3 regions of the Burkholderia cepacia ATCC 25416 genome follow, and region 1 is predicted to be linked to each of the others. Evidence: predicted binding sites of a transcription regulator. Region 1 holds the regulator's gene; each other region holds the start of a gene.

Region 1 (7,390 bases):
CCGACCCGCGTCGTGCTCGCCTCGAACAGGTGCTGCGTATCGAGCGCGACGAGCCCCGTGTCGCGCTGCGGATCGTAGGCCATCGCCGCGACGACGCCGATCCCCATCCCGAGCTCGACATAGGTCTTGATCACGTCGGCGTCGATCGCGGTCAGCACGACGTCGGGCACGGCACCCGCCTGCGTGAATGCCTGGTCGATGTGCGAGCGGCCCGTGAAGTCCTGGTCGTACGTGATGATCGGGTACTCGGCGATTTCCTCGAGCGTCAGGTTCTCGCGACCGACGAGCGGATGGCCCTTCGGCACGACGACCGTGTGGTGCCACGAATAGCACGGGAACGTGACGATGTCCGGATAGCGGTCGAGCGCTTCGGTCGAGATGCCGAGATCGGCCTCGCCGTTCAGGATCATCTGCGCGATCTGCTGCGGGCTGCCCTGGCGCAGCGCGAGATGGACCTTCGGGAACACGTCGGTAAACTGCCGGATCACCTTCGGCAGCGCGTAGCGCGCCTGCGTGTGCGTCGTCGCGACGACGAGGTGGCCGCTGTCCTGGTCGGCGAACTGGCGCGCGACGCGGCGCAGGTTCTCGGCATCGAGCAGCATCCGCTCGATCAGCTGGTGCACGGCCTTGCCGGGCTCCGTGAGCCCCGTCAGCCGCTTGCCGCGCCGGATGAAGATATCGACGCCCAGTTCATCCTCGAGATCCTTGATCTGCTTGGACACGCCGGACTGCGACGTGTACAGCACGTTCGCGACTTCCGTCAGGTTCATGTTCTGGCGCACCGCTTCGCGCACGAACCGCAATTGCTGAAAATTCATGGGTATGCCTCTTAGGCTGTCGTTGTTTGATTGTCTGATCGGAGCGCGCTCCGCCCCCTGCCCTGCATTCTGGCGTCAACGCGCGGGAAACACACGCACCGCGCGCGGCACGGCCGTCGCACCGTCGCCGACCTGCAGCGACAGCGCACGCCATGCGTCGCGATCGAGTTCCGCCTCGAGCGCGCCGCCCGCGCGCGCCTCGAGCTCCACGCGCACCGAACCGCCGAGCGGAATCACGCGGCGCACGTCCACCGCGATGCCGTCGCGGTGCCCCTCACCGGCCGGCCAGAGCTGCAGGTCGTGCGGCCGCACGTACGCGTTCGCAGGGCCCGCGAAATCGGCGTCGACCTCGATCGGCGCAGCCGCGCCCTCGGCCACGAAGCCGCGCCCGGCGACCGTGCCCGGCAGCCGGTTGGCCGCGCCGAGGAACTCGTAGACGAACGCGCTCTGCGGATGATCGTAGACGTCCTGCGGGCTGCCGACCTGCTCGACGTGGCCGCGGTTCAGCACGACGATGCGGTCCGCGACTTCCAGCGCCTCCTCCTGGTCGTGCGTGACGAAGATCGTCGAGATGTGCAGGTCGTCGTGCAGACGACGCAGCCAGCCGCGCAGTTCCTTGCGGACCTTCGCGTCGAGCGCGCCGAACGGCTCGTCGAGCAGCAGCACCTTCGGCTCGACCGCGAGCGCGCGGGCGAGCGCGATGCGCTGGCGCTGGCCGCCCGACAGTTCCGACGGATAACGCTGCGCGAGCCAGTCGAGCTGCACGAGCTTCAGCAGCTCGTGCACCTTGTCGCGGATCGCGCTTTCCGACGGCCGCTCGCGGCGCGGCTTCACGCGCAGCCCGAACGCGACGTTCTCGAACACGGTCATGTGGCGGAACAGCGCGTAGTGCTGGAACACGAACCCGACCTGCCGATCGCGCGCGCCGACCGACGCGACATCGAGCCCCTGCAGCACGACCTGGCCGGCGTCCGCGTGCTCGAGGCCCGCGATCACGCGCAGCAGCGTGGTCTTGCCGCAGCCGGACGGCCCGAGCAGCGCGACCAGTTCGCCGGGCGGGAAGTCGAGCGACACGTTGTCGAGCGCCGTGAAATCGCCGAAGCGCTTCTGAAGGTTACGGACGGTGATACCCATTCTGGTTGCCTCTTTACGATTTCGACGAAACGGCGGCGGGGCCGGCGTGTGCGGGAACGGTGTCGCTCGCGCCGGCCAGTTCGGCGGCGAGATGACGCTCGGCGATCAGTTTCAGGGCGAGCGTGACGAGCGCGAGCAGCGCGAGCACCGACGCCACCGCGAACGCTGCCGCAAAGTTGTATTCGTTGTACAGGATCTCGACGTGCAGCGGCATCGTGTCGGTCACGCCGCGGATGTGGCCCGATACGACCGACACCGCGCCGAACTCGCCCATCGCACGCGCGTTGCACAGGATCACGCCGTACAGCAAACCCCACTTCACGTTCGGCAGCGTCACGCGGCGGAAGATCTGCCAGCCCGACGCGCCGAGCACGCGCGCGGCTTCTTCCTCGTCGGTGCCTTGCGCCTGCATCAGCGGAATCAGCTCGCGCGCGACGAACGGGAACGTGACGAAGATCGTCGCGAGCACGATGCCCGGCACCGCGAAGATGATCTGCACGTCGTGCGCCTGCAGCCACGGCCCGAGCCAGCCCTGCGCACCGAACAGCAGCACGTACACGAGACCCGAGATCACCGGCGACACCGAGAACGGCAGGTCGATCAGCGTCGTCAGCAGCGCCTTGCCGCGGAATTCGAATTTCGCGATCGCCCACGACGCGCACACGCCGAACACGAGGTTCAGCGGTACGGCGATCACGGCGACGGTCAGCGTCAGCTTGATCGCCGACCACGCGTCGGGATCGGCCAGCGATTCGAGATAGAAGCCGACACCTTTTCTCAGCGCCTCGACGAACACCGCGGCGAGCGGCACGACGAGGAAGAACGCAAGGAACGCCAGCGCGATGCCCGTGAGCAGCCAGCGCACGACGCGCGACTCGCTGACGGGGTCGAGCCGCTTCGCGGCGCGCCCTTGCTCGGCCGAAGACGGGGTTTTCAGCACGACGGTGGCCTCCTGGCTCATTGCTGGCCTCCTGCTGCGGCGGCGGTGACGGTAGCAGGCGCGGGACCGCTCGCACCCTTGCTCGTGCGGCGCTGCAGATACCACTGCAGCGTGTTGATCAGCAGCAGCATCAGGAACGACACGACGAGCATCACGACCGCCAGCGCGGTCGCGCCCGCGTAGTCGTACTGCTCGAGCTTCGTGATGATGAGCAGCGACGTGATCTCGGATTTCATCGGCACGTTGCCGGCGATGAAGATCACCGAGCCGTATTCACCGAGCGCACGCGCGAACGCGAGCGCGAACCCGGTGAGGAGCGCCGGCAGCACGGCCGGCAGCACGACGCGGCGGAACGTCAGCCAGCGCGACGCGCCCAGGCACGCGGCCGCCTCTTCCTGCTCGCGCTCGAAATCCTCGAGCACCGGCTGCACGGTGCGCACGACGAACGGCAGCCCGATGAAGGTCAGCGCGACCAGCACGCCGGCCGGCGTGAACGCGATCTTGATGCCGAGCGGCGCGAGATACTGGCCGACCCAGCCGTTGGTCGCATAGACGGCCGCGAGCGAGATGCCGGCAACCGACGTCGGCAGCGCGAACGGCAGGTCGACGATCGCATCGACGAGGCGCTTGAACGGGAACGTGTAGCGCACGAGCACCCACGCGACGAGGAAGCCGAACACGGCGTTGATCAGCGCGCCGCCGAGTGCGGACGTGAACGTCAGCCGGTACGACGCGAGCACGCGCGGCGACGCGACGGCGGTGACGAACTGGTCCCACGACAGCGTCGCGGTCTTCAGGAACGTGGCGGCGAGCGGTATCAGCACCACGAGGCTCAAATAGGCCACCGTGATGCCTAGCGTCACGCCGAAACCGGGCAGCGCGCTCGGCTTGCGAAAGGTGTACGTCGTCATCGGATGCTCTTGCTGGGTCGATGCTGCTCATGGGTCCGACGCAAACGCCGGCGCGATGCTTTGCGCCGGCGGCCCGCCGAGGGTGCGGCGCGCTGTCGTGGCGCGCCGCTGTCGTTATGGTGTTACTGCGGCTTGTAGATCGAATCGAACACGCCGCCGTCCGCGAAATGCGTCTTCTGCGCATTCGTCCAGCCGCCGAAGGTATCGTCGACCGTGTACAGCTTCAGCTTCGGGAACTGCTTGGTCAGCTCCGCCGGCACGTTCTTCGAACGCGGCCGGTAGTAGTTGCGTGCCGCGATCTCCTGGCCCTGCGGGCTGTACAGGAAGTTCAGGTACGCATCGGCCAGCTTGCGCGTGCCCTTCTTGTCGACCACCTTGTCGACCACCGCGACGGGCGGCTCGGCCAGGATGCTCACCGACGGCACGACGATCTCGAACTTGTCGGTACCGAATTCCTTGACCGACAGGAACGCCTCGTTTTCCCATGCGATCAGCACGTCGCCGATCCCGCGCTGCACGAAGCTCGTGGTCGCGCCGCGTGCGCCCGAATCGAGCACGCCCGCGTTCTTGTAGAGCTTCGTGACGAATTCCTTCGCCGTCTGCTCGTTGCCGCCCGGCTTGTGCACCGCGTACGCCCATGCGGCCAGGTAGTTCCAGCGTGCGCCGCCCGACGTCTTCGGGTTCGGCGTGACGATCGAGATGCCCGGCTTGGTCAGGTCGTCCCAGTCCTTGATCCCCTTCGGGTTGCCCTTGCGCACCAGGAACACGATCGTCGACGTATACGGCGACGCGTTGTCGGGCAGGCGCTTCTGCCAATCCTTGTTGACGAGGCCCTTGTTCGCGAGCGCGTCGATGTCGTACGCCAATGCCAGCGTGACGACGTCGGCCTGCAGGCCGTCGAGCACCGAGCGCGCCTGCGCGCCCGAACCGCCGTGCGACTGCTTGAAGTTGACGGTCTCGCCCGTCTTCGCCTTCCACTCCTTGCCGAACGCCTGGTTGAAGTCCTGATACAGCTCGCGCGTCGGGTCGTACGACACGTTCAGGAAGGTCGTATCGGCCTGGGCGTGCGTCGCGACGCCCAGCGCCGCCGCCGCGCCCAGCGCGAGTGTTGCGATCAGGCGGCCCACTCCGCCCACCAGCCCCGTATTGCGCTTGCCCATCCTTGGTTCTCCAGTGTTGTCGGTATTGCGATGTCGGGCCAGTCTAGCGAACGGGTTACATGATTAAAAATAATCGTTCCTCATTTTTTAATACTCAAAAGTGCTAACGCAGACGGGATGGACGGTTGCGGCAGATGAACCGGCGTCCGGACGTCGCAAAATCACGTCGGAACCGGCGTGATCGCGTCGAACCTCACGTAACACTTGAAATTCGCGAACTACTGTATAAAAATACAGCTCACTGTCTATCCATACAGTTGAGCCATGACCAAACTCACCGCCCGTCAGCAGCAAGTGTTCGACTTGATCCGCCGCGCGATCGAGCGCTCCGGATTCCCGCCCACCCGTGCCGAGATCGCGGCCGAACTGGGCTTCAGCTCGCCGAATGCGGCCGAAGAGCACCTGCGCGCGCTGGCGCGCAAGGGTGTGATCGAGCTGGCCGCCGGCGCGTCGCGCGGCATCCGCCTGCTCGGCATCGACGATGCCCCGCACCAGTTCACGCTCCCGCACGCCGGCCTGATGCAGCTGTCGCTGCCGCTCGTCGGCCGTGTGGCAGCCGGTAGCCCGATCCTCGCGCAGGAGCACATCTCGCAGCATTACGCGTGCGATCCCGCGCTGTTCACCAGCAAGCCCGACTACCTGTTGAAAGTGCGCGGCCTGTCGATGCGCGACGCCGGCATCCTCGATGGCGACCTGCTCGCCGTGCAGAAGCGCACGGAAGCGAAGGACGGCCAGATCATCGTCGCGCGTCTCGGCGACGACGTCACGGTCAAGCGCCTGATGCGCCGGCCGGGCGGTCTCGAGCTGATCGCGGAGAACCCGGATTACGAAAACATCTTCGTCAAGGCCGGCAGCGCGGAATTCGCGCTGGAAGGCATCGCCGTCGGGCTGATCCGCTCGGGCGAACTCTGACATTCCGTCTCGCTGAGGAGAACATCATGGAACGCCTTGCCCGCCTGCTGCCTTTCCGTCAATTCGGTCGCCTGCGTCACCTGCGCGGCCGCACGCCCTGCGCACCGCTGTCCGCGGCGGCGCCTGTGCAAGAAGAAGTCGCAGTCGAACGGCAGGCGTCCCTGCTGCCGTCGGCGCTCCCCGCTTTCGCGCGGGTATCGCTGAACGCCGGCCTGAATCACGCGGAACCCGCGCGTCGCGCGCCGGTGCGCGTCTATCACGGTCGTTCACGCCTGATCATGGTCGGCACGATCGATGCCGTGTGCCGGATGATCGATCGCTGCATCGCAGAGGAACGATCGGCCACGCCTGGCGGTCTCTGATTGCGGAACATCCCCGCACCGGAGGCAACGTGACCGGATCTTCGGGCCGCGCATGGCGGCTCAAACCCCTGCTGATCATCGTGCTGTCCATCGCCGCCGTTGCGGCGATCGGCTATGCCTACGCATCGCCGTACGTCGCGCTCGGCCGCCTGAAAACGGCGATCGATGCGCGTGATGCACAGGCCATCAGTGAATATGTCGATTTTCCGTCGCTGCGCATCAGCCTGAAGCAGCAGGTCACGGAAGAGCTGATGCGCCGGATCGACGCGGTGAAGAAGAGCAATCCGTTCGCGGTGCTCGGTGCACTGATCGGGTCGGCATTGATCGGCCCGCTGGTCGATGCATACGCGACCCCGGAGGGCGTGGCCGCGCTGATGAGCGGATTGCCACCGCGTGGCAATCCGGGAGAGCGTCCACCTGACTTGTCGAATCTGCCACCAGGCAGCGATGCATCGGGCAACACGCCGGCCGCACCAACGCCCAATCAGGCTTCGGCAAGCGCAGCCGCTCCGGGCAGCAACGCGGCAGCCGCATCATCGCCGCCCCCTGCTGCTGCCGCGCCGGCCAGCCCGGTCGATGCAACGCATTCGCCGCATCAGCAACAAACCAGCGCCGGCTACCGGAATATCGATGAATTCGTCGTGACCTACCAGCGCAGTGCCGACGGCACACGCTATGCGGCGATATTCCACCGCTTCGGCCTGTTCTCGTGGAAGTTGTCCGCAATCGACCTGCACGCTTGACAGGGCTCGACAGGACTTGACTGGCTCGGGGGAGTCGCCCGAGCCACTGAGGCGGCGTGACTGCCCGACCGGCACGGTTCGCCAGTCAGGCAGTCATCGAATCATTGGATCATTTGCCGTTCGCCGTGGCCGCTTCACGCTCGCGTGCGATTTCAGCCTTCTGCTCTTGCGCCGACGAACACGCAACCAGAATGCTGCAATTCACGCGATCGAGCAGTTGCGTGTTGCCCGAGCCCATCCACCATCTCGACAGCCCGCTGCGGCACCGGTGGCCGACGACGACGAGATCGGCGTTCAGTTCGGTCGCGAGATTCGCGATTTCGTCGATCGGATAGCCGAATGCGAAATGGCCTTCGGCCTGCACGCCGCGCTCGCGCAGCCAGTTCACCCCTTCCTGCAGGATTTCACGC
Region 2 (7,390 bases), 2.5 Mb from region 1:
CCGAACCAGACCAGCAGGATCGCGAGCGGCAGGATCACGAACTGCGGCAGGATCACGCCCTTGATGATGTCGTTCGCGAGCGCGTTGCGCTTGTCCAGCGTTTCGCCGACCTGCACGAGCACGGGCTGTGCGCTGTCCGATTGCGGCAGCGCGACCGTCGTATACGCGACGCGCACGTCGTTGCCGCGCAGCAGGTCGTCGCGGAACATGACGACGCCCGGCGGCGGGCGGTCCTCGTCGCGCGGCAGCGGCATGTCGGCTTCGCCCGCGACCAGTTCGCCGCGGGTGCCGAGCACCTGGAAATAGACGCTGTCGACGTTGTCCGCGCGCAGGAAGTCGCGCGTCTGCTGCGGCAGTGTCAGCTCGGCGACGCCGTTTACCGGATGGATCTGCCGCGCGAGCACGTACGCGTTGGTCTCGAGCGCGCGATCGAACGGACCGTTCGCGATCGTCTTCGCGACGAGGTAGGTGACGGCGATGCTCATCGGCCACAGCAGCAGCAGCGGCGCGAGCATCCAGTCGAGGATCTCGCCGAACAGGGAGCGCGGGCGCGGCGCCTCGGGCGCATCGGTTTCGTCGGGCGGCGCGAACGGGTTCTCGTAGCGCGCGTCGCGCGCCTCGTCGGCGGCCGACGACGGCGCGCCGGTCGGGTGGCGGGTATGGGCCGGCGTGGCCATCGCGGCGACGCCCGTGGTCAGCGCAGCGGCGTGCCGGCCACCGCGGGCTGGGGCGCGGCCGAGTCGGCGGGCGTGGTCGGCGCCGCCTTCTCGAGGCAGTAGCCGAGGCCGCGCACGGTCGAGATCCGTACGCCGCTGGGTTCGATCTTCTTGCGCAGCCGGTGCACGTAGACTTCGATCGCGTTGTTGCTGACTTCCTCGCCCCATTCGCACAGATGGTCGACGAGCTGCTCCTTCGACACGAGCCGGCCGATCCGCTGCAGCAGCACCTCGAGCAGGCCGAGCTCGCGCGCGGAGAGGTCGAGCACGCGATCGTTCGCGTACGCGATGCGGCCGACCTGGTCGAACGCGAGCGAGCCGTGGCGCACGACGGTCGGGCCGCCGCCCGCACCGCGCCGGGTCAGCGCGCGCACGCGCGCCTCGAGCTCGTTGAGCGCGAACGGCTTGGCCATGTAGTCGTCGGCGCCGAGGTCGAGCCCCTTCACGCGCTCGTCGACGCTGTCGGCGGCCGTCAGGATCAGCACGGGGAGGTTGGAATTGCGGGCGCGCAGGCGCTTGAGCACGTCGAGCCCGGACATTTTCGGGAGCCCGAGGTCGAGGATCAGCAGGTCGAACGTCTGCATCGACAGTGCCGTATCGGCATCGACGCCGCTCTTCACGTGGTCGACCGCATAGCCCGATTGGCGGAGTGACCGGGTGAGGCCGTCCGCGAGTATGCTGTCGTCTTCCGCGATGAGAATTCGCATGGTGCTGACCGATGGCCGGCGGGGCGTTCGCGCCGGCCGGCTGTCTCCGAAGTTATTCGTGTACAACGCAGCCTGCATTGCGGGCTTGCACAAAACACTGTTTTTTTATACAGTGTCTGCATTCGTGGGCGGCGCTTGAAAGCGGGCGCGCCTCTGACAGACGCTGCTCATCATAGCAAAGGACGATTCATGGAAGATAGCAAGAAGGGCTCCGGGATGACCGCCGAGAAGAGCAAGGCGCTGGCCGCCGCGCTTGCCCAGATCGAGAAGCAGTTCGGCAAGGGCTCGATCATGCGCATGGGCGACGGCGAGGCGGCGGAAGATATCCAGGTCGTCTCCACGGGTTCGCTGGGCCTCGATATCGCGCTTGGCGTCGGCGGCCTGCCGCGCGGCCGGGTGGTCGAGATCTACGGCCCGGAATCGTCCGGTAAAACCACGCTCACGCTGCAGGTCATCGCCGAACTGCAGAAGCTGGGCGGCACCGCAGCGTTCATCGACGCCGAGCACGCGCTCGACGTCCAGTACGCGTCGAAGCTCGGCGTGAATGTGCCGGAACTGCTGATCTCGCAGCCGGACACCGGCGAGCAGGCGCTGGAAATCACCGATGCGCTGGTGCGCTCGGGCTCGATCGACATGATCGTCATCGACTCGGTCGCGGCGCTCGTGCCGAAGGCCGAAATCGAAGGCGAGATGGGCGATTCGCTGCCGGGCCTGCAGGCCCGCCTGATGTCGCAGGCGCTGCGCAAGCTGACCGGTACGATCAAGCGCACGAACTGCCTGGTGATCTTCATCAACCAGATTCGTATGAAGATCGGCGTGATGTTCGGCAACCCGGAAACCACGACGGGCGGTAACGCGCTGAAGTTCTATGCGTCGGTGCGTCTCGACATCCGCCGGATCGGCTCGATCAAGAAGAACGACGAGGTGATCGGCAACGAAACCCGCGTGAAGGTCGTCAAGAACAAGGTGTCGCCGCCGTTCCGCGAAGCGATCTTCGACATCCTGTACGGCGAAGGCATTTCGCGTCAGGGCGAGATCATCGATCTCGGCGTGCAGGCGAAGATCGTCGACAAGGCCGGCGCCTGGTACAGCTACAACGGCGAGAAGATCGGCCAGGGCAAGGACAACGCGCGTGAATTCCTGCGCGAGAATCCGGAAATCGCGCGCGAGATCGAGAACCGCATCCGCGAATCGCTCGGCGTCGTCGCAATGCCCGATGGTGCAGGCAACGAAGCCGAGGCGGTGGACGAAGAAGAGTGATGGTCGGGCGCCGAGGTCAGGCTGGCGAGCCGGAGGAGAGCGACGCGCCCGAAGCGGCGGGTCGTCCCGGCCGGCGAGCCGGATCCTCGAGCGCCGATCGGCGGATCGCGGGCAGCCATGCCGCGAACCGCACCGCGACGAGGGCATCCGACGATGCCCTCGTTTCGTTTGAGATTGCCGCACCGGACGATCCGTTCGACGACGATGAATCGTTCGACGCGCACGACCGCTCCCGTCGTCGCGTGTCCGGTGTCAGTTTCCCTGGCGATCGCACAGTCGATGCGTCGGCGCCGGCCAGGGAAGATGTCTACACGCGCAGCAGCCAGCATCCGCGCCGCACGCGTCGAGCGTCGGGCGCTTCTGCCGGCACGTCTTCCGGTGATGCGCCCACCACCGGCGAACGCAAGTCGTCGAAGCCGCCGCGGTCCTTGAAGGGGCGTGCGCTCGGCTATCTGTCCAGGCGTGAATACAGCCGCGCGGAACTCGCGCGCAAGCTTGCGCCCTACGTCGGCGAAGACGAATCCGTCGAACCCGTGCTCGATGCGCTGGAACAGGAAGGCTGGCTGTCCGATGCGCGTTTTGCGGAGAGTCTCGTGCATCGCCGCGCGTCGCGTGTCGGCGTCGCACGCATCGTCAGCGAGCTGAAGCGCCATGCGGTCGGCGACACGCTCGTCGAGGAGGTGAACGCGCAGCTTCGCGAGACCGAATGGGCACGTGCGCAGGCGGTCTGGCGCAAGAAATTCGGTGCACTGCCGCAAACGCCGGCCGAGCGGGCGAAGCAGGCGCGCTTTCTCGCTGCGCGGGGCTTCTCGAGCGCGACCATCGTGAAGTTGCTGAAGGTCGGCGACGATTTCCCGATCGACGACTGACCGTGCCGATCGCGCGCGTGGCGCGCGATTTTGCTGCAACGCAACTGCTTCCGGACAGGCGGGAATACCCGCCGTCGCGTCAAAGTGTCTCAAATACCCAATATGCTAAAATCCGTGGGTTTTCCTCTTCGGCCTCAACCTCCAGCATGCCGCTATCCGAGCCCGTGCCCCGTCAGTTGCGACATCGACGCGCAATCCGAGCGGAAGCTTACGAGCGCGGCGACGGCTTGTGGGACATCGAAGCCTGCCTGACCGACCACAAGCCGCGCGATGTCGCGCTTGCGTCGGGCATCCGGCCCCAGGGCCTGCCGATCCACGAACTCTGGCTGCGCGTGACTATCGATCGTGACCTCAATGTCGTCGACGCCGAAGCGTCTTCGGAATGGGTTCCCTATCCCGGTCACTGTCAATCCGCTTCCCCCGCCTATCGGGCCCTCATCGGGCTCAACCTCTTCCGCAATTTCCGCCGCAACGCGAACCGGCTGCTCGCCGGCGTCGCAGGCTGTTCCCATCTCACCGAACTGTGCGCCGTGCTGCCGACGGCAGCGATCCAGGCGTTCGCCGGTGACGTGTGGAACGTGCGCGAGGAGGGCGGCGAAGGGCCGGATCAGGGCGACGTGCACGCCGAACCGCCTTTCCAGCTCGGCCGCTGCCGGGCGTTGCGGTTCGACGGCGAGGTCGTGCGGCAGTATTACCCGCGGTGGTATGGCCCGCTTCGGCCGGATTTGTCCGGTGATGGCAGCACGAAGGAATGAACGGAAATCATTCGAAGAAGCGTCTAAAGCGACTTTTCATCCAACTCTCAGACTGAAGGGAATCACGCATGAAGATTCACGAGTACCAGGGTAAGGAAATCCTGCGGAAATTCGGAGTCGCGGTACCGCGCGGCAAGCCGGCGTTCTCGGTTGACGAGGCCGTCAAGGTGGCAGAAGAGCTCGGCGGCCCGGTATGGGTCGTGAAGGCTCAGATTCACGCGGGTGGCCGTGGCAAGGGCGGCGGCGTGAAGGTGGCGAAGTCGATCGAGCAGGTCCGCGAATACGCGAACCAGATCCTCGGCATGCAGCTCGTCACGCACCAGACCGGTCCGGAAGGCCAGAAGGTCAACCGTCTGATGATCGAAGAAGGCGCGGACATCAAGCAGGAACTGTATGTCAGCCTCGTCGTCGACCGCATCTCGCAGAAGATCGTGCTGATGGGTTCGAGCGAAGGCGGCATGGACATCGAAGAAGTCGCCGAAAAGCACCCGGAACTGATCCACAAGGTCATCGTCGAGCCGTCGACGGGCCTGCTCGACGCGCAAGCCGACGACCTCGCCGCGAAGATCGGCGTGCCGGCCGCATCGATCCCGCAAGCGCGCGCGATCCTGCAAGGCCTGTACAAGGCATTCTGGGAAACCGATGCATCGCTGGCTGAAATCAACCCGCTGAACGTCTCCGGTGACGGCAAGGTCATCGCACTCGACGCGAAGTTCAACTTCGACTCGAACGCGCTGTTCCGTCACCCGGAAATCGTCGCGTACCGCGACCTGGACGAAGAAGATCCGGCTGAAATCGAAGCGTCGAAGTTCGACCTCGCGTACATCTCGCTCGACGGCAACATCGGCTGCCTCGTGAACGGCGCAGGCCTCGCGATGGCAACGATGGACACCATCAAGCTGTTCGGCGGCGAACCGGCGAACTTCCTGGACGTCGGCGGTGGCGCGACGACCGAGAAGGTCACGGAAGCGTTCAAGCTGATGCTGAAGAACCCGGACCTGAAGGCGATCCTCGTGAACATCTTCGGCGGCATCATGCGCTGCGACGTGATCGCGGAAGGCGTGATCGCCGGTTCGAAGGCCGTGAACCTGAACGTGCCGCTCGTCGTGCGCATGAAGGGCACGAACGAAGACCTCGGCAAGAAGATGCTGGCCGATTCGGGCCTGCCGATCATCTCGGCGGACAGCATGGAAGAGGCTGCGCAGAAGGTTGTCGCGGCTGCCGCAGGCAAGTAAGCGCGCTCAATGAATAGGTATGGCGGCGCGGCTTGCACGCGACGCCAATCGAACAGAGGTCAAAATACATGTCGATTCTGATCAACAAGGACACGAAGGTCATCACGCAGGGCATTACCGGCAAGACCGGTCAGTTCCATACGCGCGCCTGCCGTGAATACGCAAACGGCCGCGAAGCATTCGTCGCGGGCGTGAACCCGAAGAAGGCCGGCGAAGATTTCGAAGGCATTCCGATCTACGCGAGCGTCAAGGAAGCGAAGGCAGAAACCGGCGCGACCGTGTCGGTCATCTACGTTCCGCCGGCAGGCGCAGCTGCTGCGATCTGGGAAGCGGTCGAAGCCGACCTCGATCTCGCGATCTGCATCACGGAAGGCATCCCCGTGCGCGACATGATCGAAGTGAAGGACCGCATGCGTCGCGAAGGCCGCAAGACGCTGCTGCTCGGGCCGAACTGCCCGGGCACGATCACGCCGGACGAACTGAAGATCGGCATCATGCCGGGTCACATCCACCGCAAGGGCCGCATCGGCGTCGTGTCGCGTTCGGGCACGCTGACGTATGAAGCCGTCGCGCAGCTGACGGCACTGGGCCTCGGCCAGTCGTCGGCAGTCGGTATCGGCGGCGACCCGATCAACGGTCTGAAGCACATCGACGTGATGAAGATGTTCAACGACGATCCGGATACGGACGCAGTCGTGATGATCGGCGAAATCGGCGGTCCGGACGAAGCCAATGCCGCCGAGTGGATCAAGGACAACATGAAGAAGCCGGTCGTCGGCTTCATCGCTGGCGTCACGGCGCCTCCGGGCAAGCGCATGGGCCACGCCGGCGCGCTGATCTCGGGCGGTGCGGATACGGCCGAAGCGAAGCTGGAAATCATGGAAGCGTGCGGCATCACCGTCACGCGCAACCCGTCGGAAATGGGCCGTCTGCTGAAGAAGGCGCTGTAATATTTCCCCCTGGGTTCGTCCTGCAAAAAACGCCGGCCTTGCCGGCGTTTTTTGTTATGCTCGCGCAATGAATTCGTAAGCACCCACCGGACATGCGTCGTGCATGTGCCGGCGATGAACCCGGCCGCCTGCCAGGCCGCCACTGTCCTGCACATCACCCCATGCTCGAATTCCTGACGTCGCTGCACTGGGGCGCCGTGCTCCAGATCGTCATCATCGATATCCTGCTCGGCGGCGACAACGCCGTCGTCATCGCGCTCGCATGCCGCAACCTGCCCGCGAACCAGCGGCTGCGCGGTGTTGTCTGGGGCACCGCGGGTGCGATCCTGCTGCGCGTCGCGCTGATCACGTTCGCGGTTGCGCTGCTCGACGTGCCGTTCCTGAAGTTCGGCGGCGGGTTGCTGCTGCTGTGGATCGGCATCAAGCTGATGGCGCCGGCCGCCGATGCGCACGACGACATCAAGCCGGCCAGCCGGCTGTGGGACGCCGTGAAGACGATCGTGATCGCCGACGCGGTGATGAGCCTCGACAACGTGATCGCGATCGCCGGCGCGGCCGAGCAGGCCGACCCGTCGCACCGGATCCCGCTCGTGATCTTCGGGCTCGTCGTCAGCGTGCCGATCATCGTGTGGGGCAGCACGCTGGTGCTGAAGCTGCTCGACCGTTTCCCGATCGTCGTGGCGCTCGGCGCCGGGCTGCTCGGCTGGATCGCGGGCGGCTTGATCGTGAACGACCCGGTCGGCGACCGCTGGCCGGTGCTCGACACGCAGCCGGTGCTCTACGGGGCGAGCATCGCGGGCGCGCTGTTCGTCGTGGCGATCGGTTACGCGCTCAGGCGGCGCAGCGGCGCACCGCGCGCACACTGACACTGGCCATCCGGCCGACTGCCGGATTCACG
Region 3 (7,390 bases), 1.9 Mb from region 1:
GACAACGAAATCGCGAAGAAGGCGAAGGTCGAGACGACCGGCGACGACATGCGCGAAGGGCTGTCGTGCGTGCTCTCCGTGAAGGTGCCGGAGCCGAAGTTCAGCTCGCAGACGAAGGACAAGCTGGTTTCGTCCGAGGTTCGTGCGCCGGTTGAGGAAGTTGTGGCGAAGGCGTTGGAAGAATTCCTGCTGGAAACGCCGATCGACGCGAAGATCATTTGCGGGAAGATTGTTGAGGCCGCGCGGGCGCGGGATGCTGCGCGGAAGGCTCGCGAGATGACGCGCCGTAAGGGCGTGCTCGATGGCGTTGGCCTGCCCGGCAAGCTCGCGGACTGTCAGGAGAAAGACCCGGCGAAGTGCGAAATCTACATCGTCGAGGGTGACTCGGCAGGTGGGTCGGCGAAGCAAGGGCGTGACCGGAAGTTCCAGGCGATCCTGCCGCTGCGCGGCAAGGTGCTGAACGTCGAGAAGGCACGCTACGACAAGCTGCTGTCGTCGGAACAGATCGTCACGCTCGTGACCGCGCTTGGGTGCGGGATCGGCAAGGAAGACTACAACCTCGACAAGCTGCGCTATCACCGCATCATCATCATGACCGACGCGGACGTCGACGGTGCGCACATCCGGACGCTGCTGCTCACGTTCCTGTATCGCCAGATGCCGGACATGATCGAGCGCGGCTATGTGTATATCGCGCAGCCGCCGCTTTACAAGATCAAGGCGGGCAAGGACGAGCGGTATCTGAAGGATGACGTGGAGCTCAACGCGCATATGCTGCGGTTGGCGCTGCAAGGGTCGGAGCTGGTGCCGGGTGAGAACGCGGCGGCGATTTCGGGCGATGCGCTTGGGGAGTTGGCACGGTCGTATCTGCTGTCGCAGAGCGTGATCGAGCGGTTGAGCCGGTTGTATGACCCGGCTGCGCTGGAAGCCGTCATGGATGGGGTGGTGATCGATCTCTCAACTGAGGCTTCGACTGAGGCTTCGGCGAAGGCGCTGCACGCTGCGTTGCATGACGAAGCGCTGAAGAACGAAGTGCGGGTTGTGCCTTCGTATGACGCGGTTCGCGAACAGCGGGCGCTGCATGTCGAACGCACGCATCACGGCAACGTGCGAGTTTCGGTCATCGACCAGGAATTCCAGCACACGGCGGATTATCAGCAGCTCGTGACGACGGCGAATACGTTCAAGGGGCTAATTGGGGAAGGTGCGGTTATCAAGCGCGGGGAGCGCAGCATGGCCGTGGCTGACTTCAAGAGCGCGATGAAGTGGCTGTTGGCGGATGCCGAGCGGAACGTTTCGAAGCAGCGGTATAAGGGGCTGGGGGAGATGAACCCCGAGCAGCTGTGGGAAACGACGATGGATCCGGCGGTGCGGCGTCTGCTGCGTGTGCAGATCGAAGACGCAATTGCGGCGGATGGGATCTTTACTACCCTCATGGGGGATGATGTCGAGCCGCGGCGGGCGTTTATCGAGTCGAATGCGTTGCGGGCGGGGAATATTGATGTTTGAGCGGTAATGTAGCGGGAACCAAAAGGTGAGATTTTGGGAAGCATCCATTGAGACGTTTATTAATGGATGCGCTCCGATAGCTCAGACGGCCAGCAACTAGCAGGCGTCACGTCCGCAAGAACAACGGCCACCTCAGCGAGGTGGCCGTTGTTTTTCAGTCTATGCGATAGTTATAAGGTGGCGTTCTCGACCGACTCCTTGCGCCTCCGAACGTCCGCGGTTCTCGCCTGTGTTTCCGAAGGCTATTGCGCGCGCGACAGCATGGTGTCCGCCGGCTTCCCATGCTGGTCAGACGGGTATCGGTGTACCCGGTGATACGTGGGGCGACTATTGGCGACGAGGACGGTGACATCCCAAGGTCCCTTCGCCACACGCTCGCTGGCGGCTACCCCCGTTAATCCGGCACATAGCGCACACCTATTCCCTTTTCTCTCGTCATCATATTTACTCATTTACTGTATAAATATACAGTCACACTCCTATACTACCCAGGCACCTGACGGGGAAGCCTGATTCTTTTCACTCGCTTGTCGCATATAGGCATCGAGATAATTGCGACGACATGACGAAAGTATGGCTATTTCGTAGCGACCGCAGGAAGCCCGATAAAATCGCAACCTAATTGAGAGGTCGAACAATGAGCGGTGGGCAAAGCAAGATTGAGTGGACGGAGCGCACGTGGAACCCGACCGTGGGTTGTACGAAAATCTCCAAGGGCTGCAAGAACTGTTACGCCGAAGGCATGGCGAAGCGTCTGCATGCCATGGGCACCCCGGGCTATGAGAACGGCTTCAAACTGACTGTTCTGCCTAACCGCTTGGACGAACCGTTGAAGCGGAAAAGCCCGACGGTCTACTTCGTCAATTCGATGTCGGACCTTTTCCATCGCTCCGTTCCGGATGCCTACATCACGAAGGTGTTCGATTCGATTCGAGCATGCCCTCAGCACACTTTCCAGATACTCACAAAGCGCGCCGAGCGCCTGGCGACCTATTGCAGCCGTCGAGAAGTGCCGGTGAATGCATGGCTCGGGGTAACCGTCGAGGACCGCCGGTATGGTCTACCGAGAATCGACGAGCTGCGTCGTGTGGAAGGCGGTGTTCGCTTCTTGTCCGTCGAGCCGCTGCTTGAAGACCTAGGCACACTGAATCTCGAGAACATCGATTGGGTCATCGTCGGCGGGGAATCCGGCCCGAAGGCGCGCCCGATGCTCGAAGACTGGGTGCAGAACGTCAAGGTCCAGTGTGACGAGCAAGGCGTGAAGTTCTTCTTCAAGCAATGGGGCACATGGGGGAGCGACGGTGTGCGCCGCTCCAAGACCGCGAATGGCCGCCTTCTTCAAGGGCGCACTTGGGACGATATGCCTGAGCGAGTTTTGCTTACTTGACGACGCAGGCTTAGAAGAAGTGCCGCTGCGGCGAGTATTCGACGATATCGGTTGCGTTATACCGCTTAGATGGTCGCCGCGCTCGGTCTTCTTTGCTCGACACTACGATGGTGCCAGAGGAGTGCAGGCTTCGAAGCACCTTCTGCAAACGGGTCTCGTCCGCAATGGTGTTCGAGATGTTTTTCGAGAACAGTTGCGCGACCGTGAGCGGCTGCTGCTCCCCTGATAATTTGCGACCAAGGTCATCGGTCAGCGTTTCGATACAGCGTTCCTCCCCACTTCTATCAAACAGAAGGGACGCCTGTCCGTTGTATTGCTCATCGCGCTTCGGGTTATAGCCAAGCATGAAGAGTCCGGGCTCAAGCTCGTGCCCGAACTCGCTTGAATGCTCCCAATGCAGCGACTTCATGACGTCATGCGCCTTGTAGACCCGCGATAAGTGTACCAACCAGTAGCTCCATGGGTTGGCTGAAGCAGGCCGCACAAAGAACAATGTCATATACGGCGCCCCCGTCTCGGCTTTGATGCCATGGGCGACGTACCGTTGTAGCGCTGCACGGCCAAACTGCGCCTTAATTTGCCCCAGTTGCTCCCACGGGATGTATTCTTCAAGGTCAACTCCTCGGACCGCCCTTCGATTCGGCTCTCTGTTGCTGATGTATGTGAGAAGAGAATCGACGTTGAAGGTCATGATGACCTCAGCGTTTGGTAGCTCCGTCATCAACCATCGAAGCCTACTCATCGGTATGGCGTTGTAGCTGTACTGGTCAAGCAAAAATATCGCACGCCCACCACTGCGCCGCGCTTTGATACGCTCAACGATTTTCGGAAGCTCGTCAAGAAAGCCAGCATTTCGGACGGTCGTCCGCTGGTAATCTAGGTCCGCGATAGCCCCTTCGGCTCGCCGCTTTTCCAAATGGCGGCGAAGATACTCCGCTGATTCTGGCCGCTTCTCTACAAAGAAAAACTCCGCATCTACCTCACGTGGCATACGACGGCCAACATTTAAGTTAGCGCGAGCCAGGTGGGTTGCGCGCATCATCAACGGTGGCGTGCCATCGACAGATTCGGCCACCTCGCTGAGATACTCCCCGCCACCGGCGAAACCGTCGACTAACGTCAAAGTTAGCTTGGGCATGGTCGGCAAAGACATCAGTGTCTCGATGTATTGCTGAACGTATTCTTCGACAATCGAATGCTTTACGGCACTATGCTGGTCGAGAATCGGCGGCCGCTGCCCGACTTGCCACAGATACTTATCGTCTGTCTTTGCCATTCGTTGTGTAATGAGGGGCTCTTGGTCTCTCAACAGATTATCAGATTTTAGTGAACATTTCGAAATAGCGGCATACTAGTTAAACTCCCCATTAAGACCAAAAAACGGGACACAAAACATGAATAGCAAGCACGATGACGGGGTTGCTATCGACCCGGCCGATGGTTTGCCGGTCATGAAGGTAGGCGCATGGTCTGAAGACAAGCACGTGGCGCTGTCACGCTATGTCGACGCCGCCCGAATGGCTCGTGGGAAGTGGCCCTACGCGTCGTTCATTGACCTTTTCTCTGGTCCGGGACGCGTCATGAACCGAGATTCAAAAACAATCTCGGACGGTGGAGTGTTGTCGGCATGGCACATGTCGAAAAAGGGCCGTGCTCCGTTCAACGAGATTTACATCGCTGATGCAAACGCGGACAGCGTAGACGCATGCGCAACCCGACTTCGCTCCGCAGGCGCCAACATCCAAGCATGTGTCGGAAAAGCCTCTGAAACCGTCGACTGGGTGCTCGACGCGCTTCCGGCCGGACTGCACTTCGCCTTCCTCGACCCATTCAACATCGAACATCTGGATTTCGAGATTATCCGCAAGTTGTCAACGCGGCGGAACATCGACATTTTGATTCACTTCAGCGTGATGGATGTTCAGCGAAACATCGGTGCTGACTTTAATCTGACCAGCTCCAGGTTGGATGCAGCAGCGCCCGGTTGGCGCAACAACCTTCGGCTTGATATGGTCCCCAAGCGGGAACAAGGTAAGCCCCCGGTAAAGGCACCGAGGCTCGTGAGGTACCGCTGATCAAGCCGCGGCGAGCGACCAGCGATGCGGAAGCAGCGACGCGATGTCGTCGGCACGATGCGTGGGCAGTCGGGTGAGCACGTCTTTCAGGTAGGCGTACGGATCATGGCCGTTAAGCTGCGCCGACCGGATCAGGCTCATGATCGCGGCTGCACGTTGCCCCGCGCGCAGTGAGCCGGCGAACAGCCAGTTCGAGCGGCCAGTCGCCCATGGTCGAATCTGGTTCTCCAGCCAGTTATTGTCGATGGGCACGTGCCCGTCATCGAGATAGCGCGTGAGCGCTTCCCAACGCTTCAGGCTGTAGTCGAGCGCCTTCGCGATCGCCGATCCTTCGGCAACGAGCTTGCGCTGGGTCACCATCCAGGCGTGCAACGCATCGGCAACGGGCCTGGATCGCTGCTGGCGGATGGCCTGTCTTCGATCAGGCTTCAGTTCGGCGACGTCACGCTCGACGTCGTAGAGTGCGCCGAAGTATTTCAGCGCCTGCTCGGCGATCTGGCTCTGGTGGTTGACGTGCAGCTCGTAGAATTTCCGGCGCGCGTGAGCGACACATCCGATTTCCGTGATGCCCAGTTCGAATCCAGCCTTGTAGCCGCCATAGTCATCGCACATGAGCTTGCCACGCCACACACCCATGAACTTTCGGGCATGTTCGCCGGCACGGCTGCCGGCGAAGTCGTAGACCACGGCCTTCAGATCGGCGAATGGCGTCGTGCTGTACGCCCACAGGTAAGCCCGATGCGTCTTGCCCTTGCCGGGCGACAGCATCTGCACCGGCGTCTCGTCGGCGTGCAGCACGTCGCGCTGCAGGAGCGCTTCGCGAAGCGCATCGACCAGCGGTTGCAGCCGTACGCCGCAGATGCCGACCCACGCGCCGAGCGTCGATTGCGGGATCGCCAGGCCCGCGCGAGCAAAGATGCGTTCCTGCCGATACAGCGGCAGGTGGTCGCCATATTTGGCAACCAGCACCTGCGCCAACAGCCCGGTGGTCGGGATACCCTTGTCGATGACGTGAGGCGGGACCGGTGCCTGGATCAGGGTCCCGCAGTGCCGACAGGCCCACTTGCCGCGGATATGCCGCTCGACTGTGAACACGCCTGGCGCATAGTCCAGCTTCTCGCTGATGTCTTCGCCCACGCGCTCCCGCTGGCAACCGCACTGGCACGTGGTGTCTTCCGGCTCGTGATGGATGTCCGTACGCGGCAGTTTCGATGGCAAGGGCACACGCTTCGGCTGTTGCCCAGGCCCAGCGGCACGCGTGGCCGGTTGAAGCTGTTCGAGCTCGGCTTCCAGTGCCGCCAGGTCTGCATCGATCGCCTCGTCGAGCAGGCTCATCTGTTCGGTATCAAGCTGCTCGCTGCGTTTGCCGAACTGCAGGCGCTTGAGCACGGAGAGTTCGTGCGTCAGTTGATCGATACGCGTTTGACGGTAGTGCAGTTCACGCTGCGTCTCGCCGACCTGGGTCATCAACTGAGCGGCCAGTGTGCGCAGTTGCTCCGGGCTAAGGGCATCGAGGTCGGCGGGCAGGTTCATACGGCCCAGTCTGCCAGAGCCGGCACCGCCACGGAAGCGAAACTGTTTACGGCACCGACGACGCGTTACACCACGCAGATGACGTGATCGTGCGTCAGGGTCTGCCACGGCAGCCCCGTCACGAGCGCCCGCAACTGTTCGGGATTCAACGCGACGGCGATTGCTTCGTGGCCGTTCGTCCAGACGAACCGGCCCTTGTTCAGACGACGCGCAGCCAGCCAGATTCCGAAGCCGTCATAGACGAGTACCTTCATGCGCGTCGAATGCTTGTTGGCGAACAGGTAAGCATGGTGAGGGCGCGCTGCGCCGAACACCTTCACCACACGCGCCAGAATCGTATCGGCGCCGGCACGCATATCCAGCGGTTCGGTCGCCAGCCATATCGCGTCGATGCGGATCACCGCAGCCATCCCTGCAACCAGAGCGCACAATCACTGGCCGACGATAACGGCCAACGCACGGTCACCGTCGCCGCACCCCGACGTACCTCGATCTGGATCTCCGTCGCCCCAGATGCAGCCCCGCACGTCTCAAGCTGTAACGGCACAAACTCTGCCGATGGCGCGCTCATCGACTTGCGGGCAGCTTCGGCCGCATCCCGTTCTTCCTGGGCGGCCACCCAGCTTCGCAGCATGTTGGCATTCAGGCGGTAGTGCAGCGCTACCGCCGCGATCGACACGTTTGGCTGCATCGCCGCACGGATCACCTGTGCCTTGAACTCCTTGCTGTGCCGCCGACGTCGCGTCGGTTGCACAACCTCCTGCATCACCTCGGTCTCATCCATCGTGTACATCTGTCCATTAAAAATTTAGATGGACACGATCCTCGCCTTCGCGCCTAACGCGATCAAGATGACTTCCCCGGGTGCTTACGGAACAAGTGGGTG

Evidence for each region. The regulator LexA, encoded in region 1, represses DNA repair genes until DNA is damaged. The targets are predictions, from matches to a motif close to ACTGTATNNNNATACAGT.
Region 2: a site for LexA is predicted at 1,520-1,537, ahead of recA (recombinase RecA). Genes of this name have one in related genera too.
Region 3: a site for LexA is predicted at 1,964-1,981, ahead of APZ15_RS03855 (DUF5131 family protein). Genes of this name have one in related genera too.

What each region holds. Positions count from the first base shown of each region.
Region 1 is NZ_CP012981.1:2,697,328-2,704,717, reverse strand. Features, by position in the region: gene APZ15_RS12570 (CysB family HTH-type transcriptional regulator) at 1-818, opposite strand, end outside; gene APZ15_RS12565 (sulfate/molybdate ABC transporter ATP-binding protein) at 894-1,952, opposite strand; gene cysW (sulfate ABC transporter permease subunit CysW) at 1,966-2,913, opposite strand; gene cysT (sulfate ABC transporter permease subunit CysT) at 2,910-3,803, opposite strand; gene APZ15_RS12550 (sulfate ABC transporter substrate-binding protein) at 3,926-4,963, opposite strand; gene lexA (transcriptional repressor LexA) at 5,228-5,875, shown strand; gene APZ15_RS12540 (hypothetical protein) at 5,902-6,237, shown strand; gene APZ15_RS12535 (DUF2939 domain-containing protein) at 6,267-6,980, shown strand; gene APZ15_RS12530 (universal stress protein) at 7,090-7,390, opposite strand, start outside.
Region 2 is NZ_CP012981.1:238,441-245,830, reverse strand. Features, by position in the region: gene APZ15_RS01150 (sensor histidine kinase) at 1-677, opposite strand, end outside; gene APZ15_RS01145 (response regulator transcription factor) at 695-1,423, opposite strand; gene recA (recombinase RecA) at 1,613-2,683, shown strand; gene recX (recombination regulator RecX) at 2,683-3,552, shown strand; gene APZ15_RS01130 (DUF2889 domain-containing protein) at 3,699-4,307, shown strand; gene sucC (ADP-forming succinate--CoA ligase subunit beta) at 4,376-5,542, shown strand; gene sucD (succinate--CoA ligase subunit alpha) at 5,611-6,492, shown strand; gene APZ15_RS01115 (TerC family protein) at 6,654-7,358, shown strand.
Region 3 is NZ_CP012981.1:847,258-854,647, forward strand. Features, by position in the region: gene gyrB (DNA topoisomerase (ATP-hydrolyzing) subunit B) at 1-1,509, shown strand, start outside; gene APZ15_RS03855 (DUF5131 family protein) at 2,147-2,896, shown strand; gene APZ15_RS03860 (three-Cys-motif partner protein TcmP) at 2,907-4,172, opposite strand; gene tcmP (three-Cys-motif partner protein TcmP) at 4,291-4,971, shown strand; gene tnpC (IS66 family transposase) at 4,972-6,504, opposite strand; gene tnpB (IS66 family insertion sequence element accessory protein TnpB) at 6,570-6,914, opposite strand; gene APZ15_RS03880 (transposase) at 6,902-7,288, opposite strand.